Regions from separate parts of the Paenibacillus sp. W4I10 genome, predicted to be linked through region 1. Evidence: predicted binding sites of a transcription regulator. Region 1 holds the regulator's gene; each other region holds the start of a gene.
What was found. The regulator LexA, encoded in region 1, represses DNA repair genes until DNA is damaged. The targets are predictions, from matches to a motif close to CGAACATATGTTCG.
Positions count from the first base shown of each region.

Region 2: the regulator LexA is predicted to act here: its motif matches at 3,633-3,646, upstream of QF049_RS13095 (DNA polymerase IV).
Region 3: the regulator LexA is predicted to act here: its motif matches at 1,869-1,882, upstream of QF049_RS07140 (DNA polymerase IV).

Region 1 is NZ_JAUSXX010000001.1:1,078,872-1,084,672, forward strand. It holds gene QF049_RS04850 (hypothetical protein) at 221-688, opposite strand; gene QF049_RS04855 (aldehyde dehydrogenase) at 1,582-2,883, shown strand; gene lexA (transcriptional repressor LexA) at 2,989-3,615, opposite strand; gene QF049_RS04865 (LysM peptidoglycan-binding domain-containing protein) at 3,912-4,289, shown strand; gene QF049_RS04870 (DUF896 domain-containing protein) at 4,385-4,594, shown strand; gene QF049_RS04875 (hypothetical protein) at 4,721-5,230, shown strand; gene QF049_RS04880 (HAD family hydrolase) at 5,259-5,801, shown strand, end outside.
Region 2 is NZ_JAUSXX010000001.1:2,959,162-2,964,962, forward strand. It holds gene QF049_RS13080 (hypothetical protein) at 41-178, shown strand; gene QF049_RS13085 (L,D-transpeptidase family protein) at 221-1,663, opposite strand; gene QF049_RS13090 (ferredoxin) at 1,882-2,124, opposite strand; gene QF049_RS13095 (DNA polymerase IV) at 2,242-3,543, opposite strand; gene cimA (citramalate synthase) at 4,076-5,695, shown strand; gene QF049_RS13105 (TlpA family protein disulfide reductase) at 5,777-5,801, opposite strand, start outside.
Region 3 is NZ_JAUSXX010000001.1:1,571,331-1,577,131, forward strand. It holds gene QF049_RS07130 (YhjD family protein) at 1-259, opposite strand, end outside; gene QF049_RS07135 (YolD-like family protein) at 261-608, opposite strand; gene QF049_RS07140 (DNA polymerase IV) at 605-1,822, opposite strand; gene QF049_RS07145 (PIN domain-containing protein) at 2,152-2,664, opposite strand; gene QF049_RS07150 (hypothetical protein) at 2,937-3,080, opposite strand; gene QF049_RS07155 (MFS transporter) at 3,157-4,407, opposite strand; partial or broken gene QF049_RS07160 (amidohydrolase family protein) at 4,530-4,912, shown strand; gene QF049_RS07165 (Rrf2 family transcriptional regulator) at 5,462-5,801, shown strand, end outside.

The DNA of each region.
Region 1 (5,801 bases):
CTTCATTTAAATAGTAGATAATAAAGCTCTTCTCAATCTGAATAAGCAATATTGACTCGATGAAAAATTCTCTTGAGTTACAATTCAACAAATTAAAGGGCATTCTCTCTGGAAAACGAAAAATGAATTTTTCACTGTACTCATCCTTATTGACAAAGTATAAAAAAATGGCCACCCATTAATATAGCGGGGAGCCATTGAATATCTACTAAAATATTATTTAGCTGGTTTTTGTGAATTGAATTGTATAAGGCTCGTTATAGTTGTTGATACCGTTATCCATAATTCTGAAGTAAACCTTCTCACCAGGTTTAGCATTCCAACTAATTGCCTCAGGGTATCCCCGTCCATTCCAGTTATCCATTTGAATGGACAGGATCGCACCGCTTGCATTCATTTTAATAACACCCATAACAATGTCGAAGTTAGCTGGTGGAGTGGCTATAACAGAATATGTGATTTCGGATGAACCGTTTGTGTTGTCGACTACATAAAAATCGTTGTCGCTCATGCTATCTAAATACTGTGTTGCGCTAAATCCAGAAGACTGGTTTACACTTGAGTACATCACTTCTGCTGTCTCAAATGAATCAGCCCAACCAGTTTTAGCGAATGCAGAGCTGGAACCGAATGCTAATAGACAAGCAGTTGCCATAACAGAAATAGAGAATTTTCTTAATCTTTTCATATTCAAACCTCCCAAATATACTAGAACCAATAGAGTAAGATTCTGTTTTAAGTTGTTATTTGAAATTAAAGATATCGAGTAGATCTCACATAATTAGGTTGGCCAACCATGGTTAAATATACCATATAAGATTGTTATTTGTAAATGATATAGTTGTAAAATGTTGGATTTATGGATATTCTTTTGGAATGCTAAGGTTGACTAATTGATAGAAATGATCTATTTTTGCAACAAACATGCCTTTTATCGAACTAATAGATTTGGTTGATAATAAGATAGATATACATATAAGACATTATTATAAAAGATGATTTCCTCCCGGTAGCCTTATGTAGGTTCGGGTATCTATCTGGTATGTACTAAAACATTGACTATGGAGGAGTAGTAGAAGCGTAGCGCACAGTATCCATTAAGAACATGGGAAAGAGAAACTTTCGTGATACATTCAAGTATAGGGTGCAAAAATAGGAGCCATCTTCACCGGCTCCTTTGTTTACTATGCAAACAAACCCAAGGATAAAACCACAAATCATTGAATTAGAGAAACCACTTCTCCTCGTCCGCGAAGTTACCCGCAATTAGGACATATGTTGGCAGATGTTGACATTGAATGCGTAAGATCTACAAGGCGACATTCATCTCTTCAGATCTCAGTACATATAATCTTCTGTGGAAATAAAGATGAATTCTAATAATACCAATAATTCGCTATAATCAATGGATACTTGCATTAAAAAGAATAGTAGCTTTCTCATATCTTAAAACTTCTACCAAATTTCAGATAGTTTCAAATCAATGTTTCAACTATATGTTGAAAGTTTCATATAAAAGAGGTATACTTTTAATTAAATTTTATGCAATTTAATTTTAAATAATTAATTGGAGATGTTATTATGGATCAGGCAAAACAACTAGTGACAGAACAACGTACATTTTTTTATACAGGACAAACTAAAAATATCGAGTATCGGATTAATGCGCTGCAACAGCTTAGAAAAGGAATTGAAAAGTATCAGCAACGGATTCAAGATGCACTTCGGGCTGATCTGAACAAATCTGAGGCGGAAGCTTACGGTTCCGAAATTCGCATTGTTCTGGGTGAACTGGATTTTGCATTAGAACACCTGCAGGAATGGGCTGCACCCAAACAAGTCCCAACCAATTCGGCTATGCCGGATGGGGTGAGTACCATTTACCCGGAACCATACGGAGTGGCGCTTATTATTGCACCTTGGAATTATCCGTTCCAACTGGCCTTTGGCCCACTGATTGGAGCAATTGCAGCCGGTAACTGTGCAGTTATCAAGCCTTCTGAATTAACACCAGCCGTATCTCGTCTGACGTATGATCTGATTCAGGAGATCTTCCCTCAGGAGTATATTGCGGTTAAGGAAGGAGAAGTTGAGGCCAGTACAGCATTGTTGAAAGAGAAGTTTGATTATATTTTCTTCACAGGCAGCACAGGTGTTGGTCGCATTGTGATGAAGGCAGCTGCGGAGCACTTGACTCCTGTAACTCTTGAGTTGGGTGGTAAGAGTCCTGCTATTGTCCATAGTGATGCAGATCTGAAGCTGGTGGCCCAGCGTATTGTTCGTGGTAAGTTCCTGAATGCAGGGCAAACTTGCGTTGCTCCGGATTACTTGCTTGTGCATGAACAAGTTCATGATGAATTGATTAGTCTGATTGGCGCAGAGATCAAAGATAAATTTGGGGATGATGTGTTACAGAATGCTGATTTCCCGCACATTGTCAATGCGCGTAACTTTGATCGGTTGTCGGGATTCCTCACAGATGGCAAAACGCTGATTGGTGGACGTTCTGTACGTGAGCAGTTGCTCATTGAGCCGACTGTACTTGGCGATGTGAACTGGGAATCAGCTGTGATGCAAGAAGAGATCTTCGGTCCAATTCTTCCTGTGTTTACGTACAGTGACCTGAATCCTATGCTGGATGAGATTGTTCGCCGGCCAAAACCATTGGCGCTATATCTCTTCACACAGGATGAGCAACTGCAGGATCAGGTTCTGAATCAAGTATCCTTCGGTGGGGGATGTATTAATGACACACTTTCTCATATGACTTCACACTATCTCCCGTTTGGTGGTGTCGGAGAGAGCGGTATGGGCTCATATCACGGTCAACAGAGCTTTGATGTGTTCTCGCATCACAAGAGTGTTCTGAAACGCAGTGAATAATTAGCCGCAAAAATAACATAAACATGAAAAAAAGAGGTTGTCCTGTTGATCAGGACAACCTCTTTCGTATTTCATTACATCTAGTTTTGTTACTCAAGTTAAATATTAATGAATATCTCGGAAAAGGCCAATGACTTTACCCAGAATACTAACATGTTTCAAACGTAAAGGTTCGAAGGTCGCATTCTCCGGTTGAAGGCGAATATGATCTTTCTCTTTATAGAACGTTTTCACTGTAGCTTCATCGTCTTCAGTCATTGCAACGACGATATCACCGTTATCAGCAGTTTGCTGTTGACGGACAATAACGTAATCTCCATTAACGATTCCAGCTTCCACCATACTATCTCCCACTACTGAAAGCATAAACACTTTTTGTTCGCCTACATAATGTGTAGGAAGAGGGAAATAGTCTTCAATGTTCTCGGTTGCAGTGATTGGAACCCCGGCTGTAACCTTACCAACAACAGGAATACGTGCAACGCTATGAGCAAATTGATGAGAATGCTCAGATTCTTCCTGGCTCAAAAGCTCAATGGCTCTTGGCTTGGTAGGGTCACGTCGGATCAAACCTTTTTTCTCCAAACGATCCAAATGTCCATGTACTGTTGAGCTGGAAGCAAGTCCAACAGCTTCACCAATTTCCCGTACGGAAGGAGGATACCCCTTCAACCGGACTTCATTTCGTATAAACTCCAGAATAGCCTGCTGCCTGCTGGATATCTTCGACATACCGTATCAACCCCATTTTAGTAACGTTTGGGAAAATTATAACATAGAACCTCCGTTCGTACAAACATAAGTTCTAAATAAAATAGCATTAAATCAGTGTTTTTTAACTTATAGAACAGAAATTGTCCAAAAGTCAGAGCATAATACTGCAAATGCTTTGCAAAAGGAAGTGAAATAAGAAATTTCTCCTTCAAAAAAGAAGCGAACAATTGTTCTAAAAATCTATTGAACAAAACAAGTGTTCGTGTTATATTGATTTCAACAGATAGGAACAAACGTTTGGAGGCGGGTATTTAATGAGATATTCTACTTATCAAAGCATTTATGAACCAATGAATTCGGAACTGGTGAAGTCTAAAATAGGGAACTACAAGAAGGTTTTAGCGCGCTTCAAGATTTCTTCATGGATGTTAAAGGTAGCCATTACCTCTTTGATTATATTTATTGGATGCAGCACTGTTTTAACTGTATTTGCTGGCAATGAGAATGATGTTCTACCTGGAGGAAAGATAGCCGTTGCACAAGGGGAAACATTATGGAGTATTTCTTTGGAACATAAACCGACGAATATGGATACACGTATTTATATAGAAGCAATTAAGAAAGTGAATCAACTTCAATCGACTTCCATCCAAGTGGGGCAAGTACTAACTCTACCGCAATTTGCAGAATAAAATGCACATCAATGAGTGTTAACGCGTGTCAGCTTGACAAGCTGCCTTTATAATGGCAAAGTTAATATGACTTTGTATTTTTGGAGGGGACAAGCTTGGATATAGATAGTCTGGTAGCACGCATTAACGAATTGGCTCGTAAGCAAAAGTCCACTGGATTGTCGGAGGAAGAACTTGCTGAACGTGCCGAGCTAAGAGAGATTTATTTGAGCAATATTCGCAGCAATTTCAGACAACAACTGGATACCATTGAGATTGTTGATGATGAGAATGACAAAGGCCACCAAGGCAAACTCAAACACTAACGAAACCTAATGATATCATTATGATATTTAGGTTTCTTCCTGTTATTTTGAGTGTGCAATTTATAGGGGGAAATGTTGGTTTGCAATTATGTAAGCCTGATACAAAGACACATAAGGGGGATTCACATGTCGCGTTCGTTCGAGAGAACGGTTAAGAAAAATTCCAAGCAGTTAAATCAGCAACGCAAAAAAAGTGGTCAACCAATCACTGGTACACCAGGTGAAGAAGTCTTTAAGGGACGCAGCTTGTTGTTCCCAATATTTTTGATAGGTCTCGCCTTTTTGTATCTGTTTATGAGCACGTTTCTTGTGCAAGCTCCAATGACAACTTGGGACTGGGTGACCATGTTGCTTTATGTATTTTTGGCAGTCATCTTCATGCTTCGTCGTCCATACATCAAGATTAGCAGTAATCGGATTATCACGACGAAGGGTAATCGTGAACGTTCAATTGGGGTTGACGATATTGTCAAATTCAGAATTGAACCAGGTACAGTTGTTATCGAACATAACAGTCGTGGGAAAAGATGGGTGTTCACCAAGTTATTGAACCGTTACGATACAGATGCGATTGCAGAACGTTTGCTGAAGTTTGCAAAAGCACACCAGATCACCGTGGAAACCGTCGAAAAGTAATTATTGCATAAAGGGGTAGATGATCGGAATGGCGTTAAAAGCGATTTTGTTCGACCTAGATGATACTTTATTATGGGATGAGCGTAGTGTTCGAGAAGCTTTTCATGAGACTTGTCTAATCGCAGCGCAAGAGACTGGGGTTAAACCAGAAGAACTTGAAGAAGCTGTTCGTAATGAGGCACGTGGACTGTATGAATCATATGAAACCTTTCCTTTTACTAAAATGATTGGAATCAATCCGTTTGAAGGTCTTTGGGCTAACTTTACTGGTGGGGATCAACCTGAGTTCCGTCAGTTGGAACAGCTTGCTCCAGTTTACCGTAAAGAATCCTGGCGTCGTGGCTTGTTGAAGTTGGGTATAGATCGGGATGATCTTGCTGAACAACTGGCCGCACAGTTTGGAGTGGAACGGAGATCCAGACCTCATGTATACGAAGAAACGATGGATACCTTGCGTCAGTTACAAGGAAAGTACAAACTGTTGTTGTTAACAAACGGTTGTCCTGCTTTGCAACAAGAGAAGTTGGATGGTGTACCTGAATTAACTCCTTTTTTTGATGAGATTATTATC
Region 2 (5,801 bases), 1.9 Mb from region 1:
ACTCTACACCAGTTCTATTCCAAATAAGGAGGAATAACTCATGGCTCCCAAACGTAAACCACCTGCATTACAGCAAAAGAAAGAAGAAGTGAATCGCAAAGCCATTGCATGGACTGCAGCGAGTGTAGGCGGCTTGATCATCATTATTGGTGCTCTTATCATTATTGCCAACATGTAGATGATTCAGGCTGAATCCATCTGATTCTACATATCAAACAAATCAATTCAGCCAGTGATACGTTTTGTTCGGATTATTCTGCTTTGGAACAAGTGTATGCTGATAACGCTGCTTTGCTTCTGGAACAAGCGTCAGATCTGGCAGTACATCTTCTCCAATGCGTACCGGAGTGCCTTGCGGAGCAAGAGCGAATAACTCTTCTACATCTCCCGTACGCATTCTCACACATCCAAGGGACTCATCCAGTCCGATACTGTCTGGCTCGTTGGTCCCATGGATGGCATAATTCGTATTCGAGAGCTGCATACCTCTGCTTCCGAACTCCCCGTTCGAGCGTCCATTCGGATTGACCACTTTATCTGTAATGACAAATGACCCCTCCGGTGTTCGATCACCGCCAAGTCCCACATCATACATACGAACAATGGTATCCCCACTGATTAATGCAAGTTTATGTTTATTCTTATCAATGACAATCTCCAGCGGTTCCTGCAAAAAAGGCTGACCTCCCAGCGTATCTGCAAAAGCGGCATTTTTGCCTTGAGACGAATTCGAAGTCGTTGAACCATTCTCTTTACCACTCGAATCGTTCTTCCCTTCCTGTGCCTTTCCTTGATGCAAAGCTAACAGCTTCGGAAACATCTCGGTCATACCTGGCGCAGTCTCTCCCAGAATATTGTTCGGAAATGGCTGGGCCAATTGCGTTACACTCTTTGGCCAAGCGTCATTTTTTTTGCGGTAGGCAACGATTGCACTTGATAATGATGCAGCTGCTTCCTGCTTGGCGGTCCATGCCAAGGCCATCTTTTTGATTTTCGGTGTAATTTCAGGAGGTTCACAGTTACATTGCTTGGCATCATAACTCTGTGCAGTCAATTTCCCGCTTGTATTGGTTTGTACTATGTATTTCACAGGCATATTTCGCTTCCATAAAGACCATTCATCCGAGGTTTGCATACCCAGTACAGCCGAAGTCTCTATTTTCGGGCCAGACCCGGACCAGGCAGCTGCGAGCGCAGCCTCCCCATGGTTGCCTCCACCAAATGCCGCAGCGGTGAACACATTACTTGGTGGAATGGATGCAGTCCCAACCTGTTTATCCGCTTCTACAGGCGCTGCGATATCCTCTGTGGATTCCAATGCTGCTGACAGTGCGTCGGCCGCTTCACGACTGAAACCCGGAGCGTCCGCAGGTGGCAGACCTGCCAGCACAAGCAGCATGAACAACGTAAGCCACATTTTGCGTCTACGTTGTTTTTTCTCTTTTTGCTCAGACATTTCCACCAGTTTGTCCTGATAGTCCACCCAGATGTCAGCAGGAGCTTTACTACGTTCAAATGCCTCGTAAACCTCGCCCGCTTGCTGAAAACAATAATTGGCTTTGGCCTCCTGTCCTTCGCCCAAGTACTCCTTTCCAAGCAAGTACCAGGCCATTTTATTGTCGGGATGTTTCTTGACATATGTTCTTAGATGAGTATTTTGCATCCGATCCTCCACTATTTCGCCTTTTTCCGTATATCATTATATATCGGCATAACCAAGCGTTGAATCCATAGGACTTGAGTACCCGGCGGAAAAAAGGGGGTTCGACAATGTTCGTCCTTGATCCATAGTCAGATAATCACAGTTAAATGAATGCAAAAAAAGCACCTTCCCTTGTCGTTAAGACAAAAGAAAGTGCTCTATGTTCATGTGAGAAATACTTAGCCTTCTTTATTGAAAGGCTCGTCCGCTACTTTGATTGAATCTGTAGGGCAGCCATCGCATGCATCCTGCATATCGTCAAACAAGTCGTCTGGAATAGCTTTGACACCATGGTTAGCATCGCCGTCAAAGATAACTTCAGCCAAACCTTCATCATCATAATCGTAGATGTCTGGAGCCGTTGCTCCACAAGCGCCACATGCGATGCATGTGTCTTTTTCAACCCAAGTATATTTACTCATTTACATTCTCTCCTCCTAAAATTCGAAACGTACAGTGTTTTTATCTAGAAACATATTAATACAAAGTAAGGATAATTACAAATCATTTTGCAACCACAAGTCTCTATTATCCCTTATTTAATCAAGACTTTGCAAGTTATCTTTTTGCAGGGAAGTACCGCGCACTTTATGATTCCGAAGCAGCACGGAAGGATCGTCCCCAAGCATGCCTGCGGTCACAACAGCATTCTCACCAAATTTATCACGTAACTGATCCATAATCCGAATCAGATTGTCCTTCTTGGGCTTCTGCTCATATTCAAACAAGTCCATCTGCACAGCGGATTCTTCTCTTGGAATCAGGTTCTGAAGTGTCACACCCAGCATGCGTACAGGCTTGCCACTACCCCAATGCTTCTCAAATAGTTTACAGGCCTCACGGTATATGACCGTTGCATCCTCCGTAGGAACTTCCATTAGACGTGATCGGGTGATTGTCTTCATATCCGGTGTGCGGATCGTAATCTGAATACCCTGGCTGAACATTTCGTGCTTGCGCAATCTTCTGGCTACCTGGTCACTTATATTGAGGAATACCCGATGAATCTCATTCATATCCGATACATCCGCCGGTAAAGTGGTTGTATGTCCAATGGATTTATTGGCTTCCCGTTCCGCGTGAACTGCAGAATGGTTAATGCCATTCGCAGAATTTTTGAGCCATGCTCCATTAACTCCGAATAGTTCGGTCAACATGTTCTCATCCGACTTGGCCAATTGACCAATCGTTTCAATGCCCAGTTTTTTCAGCTTTTCAGCCGTTTTTTTGCCAATGCCAAACATCTCGTTACATGGCCTGTGCCAAAGAATCCGGGGTACGTCCCTCATACGTAGAATGGAGATACCGTTCGGTTTTTTCAGATCCGAAGCCATTTTTGCCAATAATTTATTGGGTGCAATGCCAATGGAACATGGTAGCCCCAATTCATCCTTGATTCTACGCTGAATGCTCTCCGCAATCTCCATTGGATTCCCGAATTGCCTTGACCCTGTAATATCAAGATAACATTCATCAATGGACGTTGCCTCAAGTTGAGGGGTATAACTATACGCAATCTGCATGAAAGCTCTTGAATATTGACGATACAGATGAAAATCAGGACGAATCACAATGAGATCAGGGCACTTTTTCAAGGCTTGGTGGACAACCATACCTGTTGAGATGCCTCGATTACGAGCGGCATATGAGCAGGTTACAATTACACCCTTTCGCAGTTCACTGCTGCCTGCAACGGCCGTTGCTTTTCCTCTATATAAATCTGGTTCCTCGGCTTCATGTACAGAGCAGTAGAAAGCATTCATATCGACATGCAGAATCACCCGTCCGGCTGTAGGGTAGTATTGATCCACATTCGCTGGAGGATTGCCGTCTGAAGACATCATGAACCCCCGCCCTTTCTTGCACACTAATTAATGTAACGAATTTCTTTCTTCTATAGTATATCAAACCCGTTATGTTAATTCAGTCACGAACATTTATTTTCTGCGAGATCTGATCAGAGACCGAATAATCAACCAGCCTACACTCACAAAAAGTATCAAAGTGATCAGGGCAATAACTGTATTTTCCCATACAAAAGTCAAAAATTAACCCTCCTTTTCTTCCATATATTCCAATTAAAACTCAATAATAGATTATAACATACAGCCGGATTATGATTACCCTCCTTCTTTTTTCTCTAGAATCCGTTAATTGTTACATGAAACTGCGATTTCTATGTAGCATTTGGCTATAATGGTGCTATAATAATTAATTATACAAATTGACGACTTTAGGACAAATCAGCGCACCCAGTTTAACACAGTGTAGCGTTGCCGAATCGAAGGATTCGTCCACTAACGTACTTAACAGCTTTTCCCAACTTACAATCCAAACTTTTAAAAGAGCGCTTTATCTCAAAGGAGGATCTTCATGTCAAAGGCCATTTCCATCTTCGATACGACTTTACGTGACGGCACACAAGGGGAGGGTGTCAGCTTATCGGCAGACGACAAACTCAAAATTGCCAAGAAGCTTGATGACCTGGGTGTCCATTATATTGAAGGCGGAATTCCCGGCAGCAATACCAAGGACATTGAGTTTTTCAAAAGAGTCAAGGAATTAAACCTGAACGCAAAGGTTGTTGCTTTTGGCAGTACCCGCCGTAAAGGCAGCGTTGCTAGTGAAGACGCCAACCTGAAGCGCATGATCGAATCTGGTGCTCAGGCTGCAACTTTAGTCGGTAAATCATGGGACTTCCATGTGCATACCGCTTTGCAGACTACATTGGAAGAAAATTTGTCCATGATCTATGATTCCATCGCCTATCTGAAGCAGAATGGTATGGAAGTGATCTTTGATGCAGAACACTTCTTTGACGGATTCAAACATAACCCGGAGTATGCTCAAGCGGTCTTGACCAAGGCACACGAAGCTGGAGCGGACTGGCTCGTTATGTGTGATACCAACGGCGGGACGATGCCAAACGAGGTACACGAGATCGTATCCACACTTCATAGAAGCCTGCCTCACGCACATCTCGGCATCCATACACATAATGATTGTGAACTGGCTGTGGCCAACACACTCAGCGCTGTACAAGCCGGAGCCCGTCAGGTGCAAGGAACAATGAACGGTTATGGAGAGCGTTGTGGTAACGCCAATCTCGCATCCATTATCCCGAACCTGCAACTGAAACTTGGCTATGAATGTGTTACTGAGGATTCCATGAGACAACTTACAAACGTGGCTCGTTATGTTAGCGAGATTGCCAATGTGAATATGCCGATTAATCAGCCTTATGTCGGCAATGCTGCTTTTGCTCACAAAGGTGGGATTCACGTCTCTGCCATCCTGCGGGATTCACGTACCTATGAACATATCGTCCCTGAACTGGTCGGTAACAAACAACGTGTGCTGGTCTCGGAACTTGCCGGACAGAGTAATATTGTATCCAAAGCGCAGGAACTGGGGCTTGAGTTCGATCCAAGCAGTGCCAATTCACGTCAGATTATTGAGAAGATCAAAGACCTGGAGCATCAGGGTTATCAGTTCGAAGGTGCAGATGCTTCGCTTGAATTGTTAATTCGTGAAGCGAACGGTGACATGAAAGAATTGTTCACTTTTGAATCATTCAAAATGCTTGTGGAGAAAACGGCGGGGAAATCCGTTGTTTCTGAAGCTTTTGTCAAACTTAATGTAGCTGGAACAAGTGTTTATACCGCTGCTGAAGGTAACGGTCCGGTGAACGCACTCGATAATGCGCTTCGGAAAGCATTGGTACAATACTTCCCTTCACTTGCCAACATGCATCTGTCGGACTACAAAGTGCGTGTACTGGATGAGAAAGATGCCACCGCCGCTAAAGTTCGTGTATTGATCGAATCCAAAAATACGGAGAACACATGGAACACTGTTGGTGTATCCGAGAACGTAATTGAAGCAAGTTGGGAAGCGCTCGTTCACAGTTTCCGCTATGCATTGCTTCAAGAAAAATTGCAGGATGAGCCGGGCACACTCCCTATTCCTGCTCATGGGATAAGCAACCACTAATAACGCTTATTTCCCGGAAAATAAAAAGAAGCCTCTGTACCCATGATTCATGGATGCAAAGGCTTCTTTCTTTGCAGAAAATTAATTCGCAATTAACTTTTTAATC
Region 3 (5,801 bases), 490 kb from region 1:
CCGAATAATCTACCGTTAAACTCAGTTCAGATCTCACTTCATCTATGATTTTAATATGATGTTCCTTTAGCCTTTGTTTCGATTTGTACATTTCTAAAGCAATTTTCTTTTGGGTACCGTCCAAGTAGTCAACATACACAGATTTCATTTTGAAGTTTGAAGCGTATATTTTATGCTTATCTACCTCCAGAGCACCTAAAAGATAAGGGAGCTCTACCACCCTCTTCACGAGTGAAAGTTCCTCGAAAGTCTGTCGCACTTTATACGCCTCCTTCTTCAAGTTTTACAGCGACCAATTGATCAAAATCGACCCATTCAAATCCATTCTCCATTTCAATTTTGATTTTCTTTCCAAAGGTACTGACTGAAGTGACAATCCCGTGTATATACCGATTGCCTGACTCAGTAAATATTTCAAAGGTGGCTTGCAATGTATAATTGAGCGACATATCTATATTCTGAGTAATAATCTCCCACTCATCTTCATGGATCAGTGGTTTCGTTTGAACATGAATTTGAGTACGATGCTGTATAATTCGTTCTTTATGTTGTGGAAGCATCATGCGGCTCGATTCCCATAATCCATTGGCCTCCAGTTTTTTACTCATTTGTAATGCCCCCCAATTTTAGATGCTCTATCGATCGCTTGGCCCGCAGCCGTAATGGAGCTCGCTCGAAGAATGGCAATGTCGCCAAATCGATCCTTGATGTTGTCCATCACCTGATCAATGGCTCGTTTCTGCTCTTGATCATCAAAAAAAGATAGTTGATATGTATCCGCGTTGGATAATTGAGACAGGGATACGCCTACACGGCGCACAGGTTGCCCATCCCAGTGTTGATGGAATATGCGTTTGGCTATCTTGCATACATCAACGGTTATATTTGTAGGATCAGACAGTTTAACCTGCCTGTGAAAACCAGTGGGGTGGTCAAAATCCGCTCCAGACACACTTACGGATACGACACTACCCATCAATCCCTTTTGGCGGGCTCTTCTGCATACTTCTGTGCAGATATCGAGAATAACCACTTCGATCTCCCAAGCCTCTGTGAAATCTCTAGGCAGGGTCATTCCGTTTCCGATATCTTTTTGTGTACTGTGCGTGTTGACGGTTACCGGCGAATTGTCGAGTCCATTTGCGACTCGCCAGATGACTTCTCCATTAACACCCCACTTACTTCTTAATTTGGAAAGAGGCGTATTCGCCAGGTCTCTAATGGTTCGGATGCCCATCTTCCACAGATGTTTTTCCATTCTTGAGCCTATTCCCCACATATCGCGGATGGGCTTATCTCCAATATGGAGGTGTAACTCCTCTTTCTTTAAGTAGAAAATACCCCCCTCTGCTTTTTTAGCAATCATATCGCAGCACAATTTACTGATGACTTTGTTTTCACCAATGCCAGCTCTCGCGTAAACACCTGTTTCATTATAGATTTTGTCTTGAATTTGCTTGGCCAAATCGATTGGATCATTACCGAATAGATGCATAGACCCTGTAAAATCAGCGAATAATTCGTCTATACTGTACGGTTCGACCAGATCGGTGAACTCTTCAATAATGGACATGATTTGAGTGGATACTTCGATATATTCTTGCATGTGTGGTCTCACAATGATCAGTTCAGGGCACTTCTGAAGAGACTGCCAGAGTGGTTCCGCGGTAGACACACCCTTCGCTTTGGCTAGTGGACAAGCGGCAAGGATAATTCCAGAGCGTCTTGCAGGGTCTCCCGCAACAGCTAATGGTCTATTTTTGTATTGAGGCATTTTTGCCTTTTCGACTGAAGCATAAAAGCTCTGCATATCGATGAGCATAATGGTTCGTTGCTTAGCCAACACTGAAATCACTCCTGTACATTTAAGAACGTATGTTTGTATATTATAAACCGAACACACGTTCTTTATGCAAGAGGTAAATATTTATATTAGGCATACGACGAAGTGATGGATTCAAATCATACTCAGTCACACCAGCTTCTCCATCATTTGAACTCCCACCTGAACCAGAGTTTTCATTCAGAAAAAATGTAAATGTAAGTATTTTATTTTAATTGGTCAATCGTAATTTTGGTGGTACAAAAAAACCGCCTCATGAACGGCGGTCGTATTCCTGTTACTAGTCAATATTAAAATCTTCATCAGTCTCATAAGTTGAAAAACAATGAGGGCATTGATCCCACCATATCGAAATTTAAATCGATGTTTTCATTACTAATGAGTTCTTTTAGATTGGAATGAAGTGTATTAGTGCCAGCATCACAAAAATCTGTTGAGTTTGCACTTATAAAAAACGCAGAGTGACATTGTTTACCCTTGAGAAACTCTAAATAACTCAAGAAAATAATTGCATCTCCCATACTATTTTTTACGGAAGGATCAGCTTTCTTTTCTTTTTTTTCTGGAGCATCAATTGATCCGAAGAAAGGTGACTCTTTGTTTAAAGCCATTTCAGCTGCTTCAATTTTCACCTTATCTGCGATTGCAAAAGATTGAAATTCCTCAAATAACCTTAAAATTAGCTCTAGGCGTAAACCATATGAATCGGAAATGTATGTATCCTTCGTAGATTCGACCTTCTTAAACCACTCGGCAGATGGATTAATGTTTTCAAAACTGGAGCCTGCGTTCGAGTCATTATGTATGATCCAATTGTTTATTGTTTAACGAGAAAGGTATTGTTCATCTACAGTTAGGGCATGAATTAATCAACTTACTTTCATGAAACACACATTCATTGAAGAATGTCCCCTCCCTTTCAAGCAGTCTCTACACCAATGAAGATCTTTGTGAAACCAATGTTCCCGGGAACAACATAATACAGTCGAAGTTCTGTAATCGTTGAAAGAGCAGGATACCCCTACTCCAAAAGGGTGTCGAGGAGCAACGATACATACGATCAATAACAGAAGCTGTCCTGCCCAAAAATTTTTCATCGATCGTACTTGCGACTAAGCATCATCGAGGACAGATTCAGTTGAATATTCATGGTCATGACTGCGATATATGTGATAAAACCCAGGATCATTGGCAGCATACTGAGTGTAAAATTGGTGATATTGTTGGTCTTAACCACATCAGGGAATGAAGAAGAACCGATCACTTCTTCATGGTCGGCTCTTCTTCATTAAAATTTTATAAGTATCACGAAATTATGTCTCTTGTGCAATATGTGCGTTATCTGGCGCTTTTTGGTTCATGATCGGAACCATGACCAGTGCGCCAAGAAGAAATAATAATCCTGCACCGCCATAGATCGTCCCCAGTGAAAAGGCATCCTTTAACGCGCCAGCGAAAGACATGGAAACGACCATCATGCCAACGAACATCGGATTCAGAACCCCATTCACCCGGCCGACAATCGAAGCCTCTGACCATTTTAGAATCATTGTGCTGATCCCAATATGAATGCAAGGGAAAACAAGTCCATTCAGAAATTGAACGGTCAGGGTGAGCGGAACGCTTGTCGAATACCCTACAATGGCTGTGCAGACTGCGCCTGCGATCATACCTATCGCTAGAAGAATCTGCGGCGGAACCCGCTTGGCGAAGACGGCTACGATTCCGCCACCAATCAGCATAGCTGCACCATTTACCATCAGCAGATATTGCAGGAACTCCTCGCTCCTGCCCAGCCGCTCCGTTACGATAAACAGGTTGAGCGCTTGGGCTACACCAACAGCGAGTCCCGCGAGAATAAACGCAAGTCCGAGCATCCGCAGTACTTGGCTTTGCCAAACATAGCGGAAGCCTTCAATGAATTCTTTACGGAACTGCCCTTTTACAGCGACGGTTTGAGCTTGCATATTATCCTCTGGCAGACGAATAAGAACGAGTGCGGAGAGCAGAAAAACCACGCCCATGACAGCGATCGATATTTCAAGGCCAAAAGTGCTGTAAACGAAGGTTCCGAGCATAGGACCAAGCACCATGAAGATGGCCATCAGCGATTGGAATAGAGCCATCCCTTGCTGCAGCTGTTCTTCCGGCACATGATACTTAAACAATCGCATGCTTGAAGGTTGGGAGAACTGCGAAAGAATAGCCGAGATGAATGCGACAAGGTAGACGGAGTGCCAAGAACCGTAATGTATGGTCAGAAGTACTACGAATACCGATACCGCGGATAATAAATCGCACCAGATCATCGTTCGCTTCGGCCGCCAGCGGTCGGCAAATGTACCTCCGATGAACGAAAAAACAAAAATTGGCGCGAATTCTGCTACGCTGATTAGCGAAATGGCGTAAGGATCATTGTTTGTTCTATCCGCAACGTACAGGAGAATAGCGAAATTACGTACCCAGATGCCAACCTGCAGGAGCACGCTTGATAATAAAATCGTCTGCAGGAACCGATTGCGAAACAGGCTTGGCGCATTGCTGCTTTTTTCGTCCCTATTCAATCTTTTCAACCTCCAATTTGTCTATAAAGATGCCCATTTTGAATAAGATATGACTCTCCTTTCAATTCCTAATTATACGGACTTCATCATCGTTCACCTCCTACTAAAGACTGAAATTTCAGAGTCGGGATTGGATCGATATTTTGAATTTTTCAATACGTTCCCGCAAGGCAATATGGAGAACAGCTTTAAGAATGTGATGGATCTTCACCGTGCCGGAGTTGATATTTTGGTAGGGACGGATGTTGCGCCGGTTCCCGTTCAGAACCTTGGCGGCCTTGCTCACGGAGTAAGCGGCCACCACGAAATACAGCTGCTGGTGAAGGCCGGGTTCACTCCAATTGAAGCTCTTCAGTCGGCTACTTCCAAACCGGCCCGTTGCTTTGGTCTTCACGATCGCGGCCGTATTACCGAAGGTGCGCGCGCTGACCTTATTCTCGTAAACGGTGATCCGACAACCAATATCTCGATTAGCCTCCAGATTATCCATACCTTGGATTGGTAACACGTGGTGATACTGTCCGTGAAGCGCTACATGCGTCAATATATCACGAACAGACGTGGAATATGATGCCCCGGTGTGATTCTTATAAAAGAGTATTCTAGCCCACCTTAATGGGGTTGCTGATATCGTTCCAGAGCCCCCATAATGAGCAAATTTGTTTTCCTTCACCTCATAAAAGCTGCAGTTAATCTTCTGATCAGCTGCCGCTGTGTAGTTCTGAACTATCGTTTCCCGTTAGTTGAATGAATACTTTACTTTTATAATTTCCAAATGCTCTTCTCTAAAAATAATCAAAAGTGGGGCTCGAATATTAATATGTTCTTATTATGTTGCATTAAGAATGAATTGTCCTTCTTCAGCTTTAATTTCAAAGAAGTACTTTGTATCTCTAATCAGGCCATCTAAATGCTTGCTGGTCCTTTCTGGGACAAGGCCATCATTAATGATGCAAATAGTGACCGAAATGGTCCTCTTGTTTTCCTGCTGAAAAACTGTCGATTGACCTGTTCTATAAATGGAACTATACTTTGTAGCAAAGAAGGTGAGTAGATGAAACAAATAAGCAGTCGCTTTTCGATGGCAGTCCATATTCTCTCGATGATTACGTTGGATCCCATATATAGTACAGGTGATCGAATTGCACGTAGCATCAATAGTAACCCTGTTGTAATTAGAAGGATTATGGCCCAGCTCAAAAAAGCAGGGTATATTGAAACAAAACCAGGAGTTGCGGGGGCCTCCCTTCTGGTATCGCCCGAAAGATTAACCCTGCTGGATATCTTTCAAGCGGTCGAATCTGTGGAAGGAAATCAGCTTTTTAATTTTCACAAGAATACTGACCCCAATTGCTCTGTAGGTATGAACATTGAATCGATACTATTACCAAAAC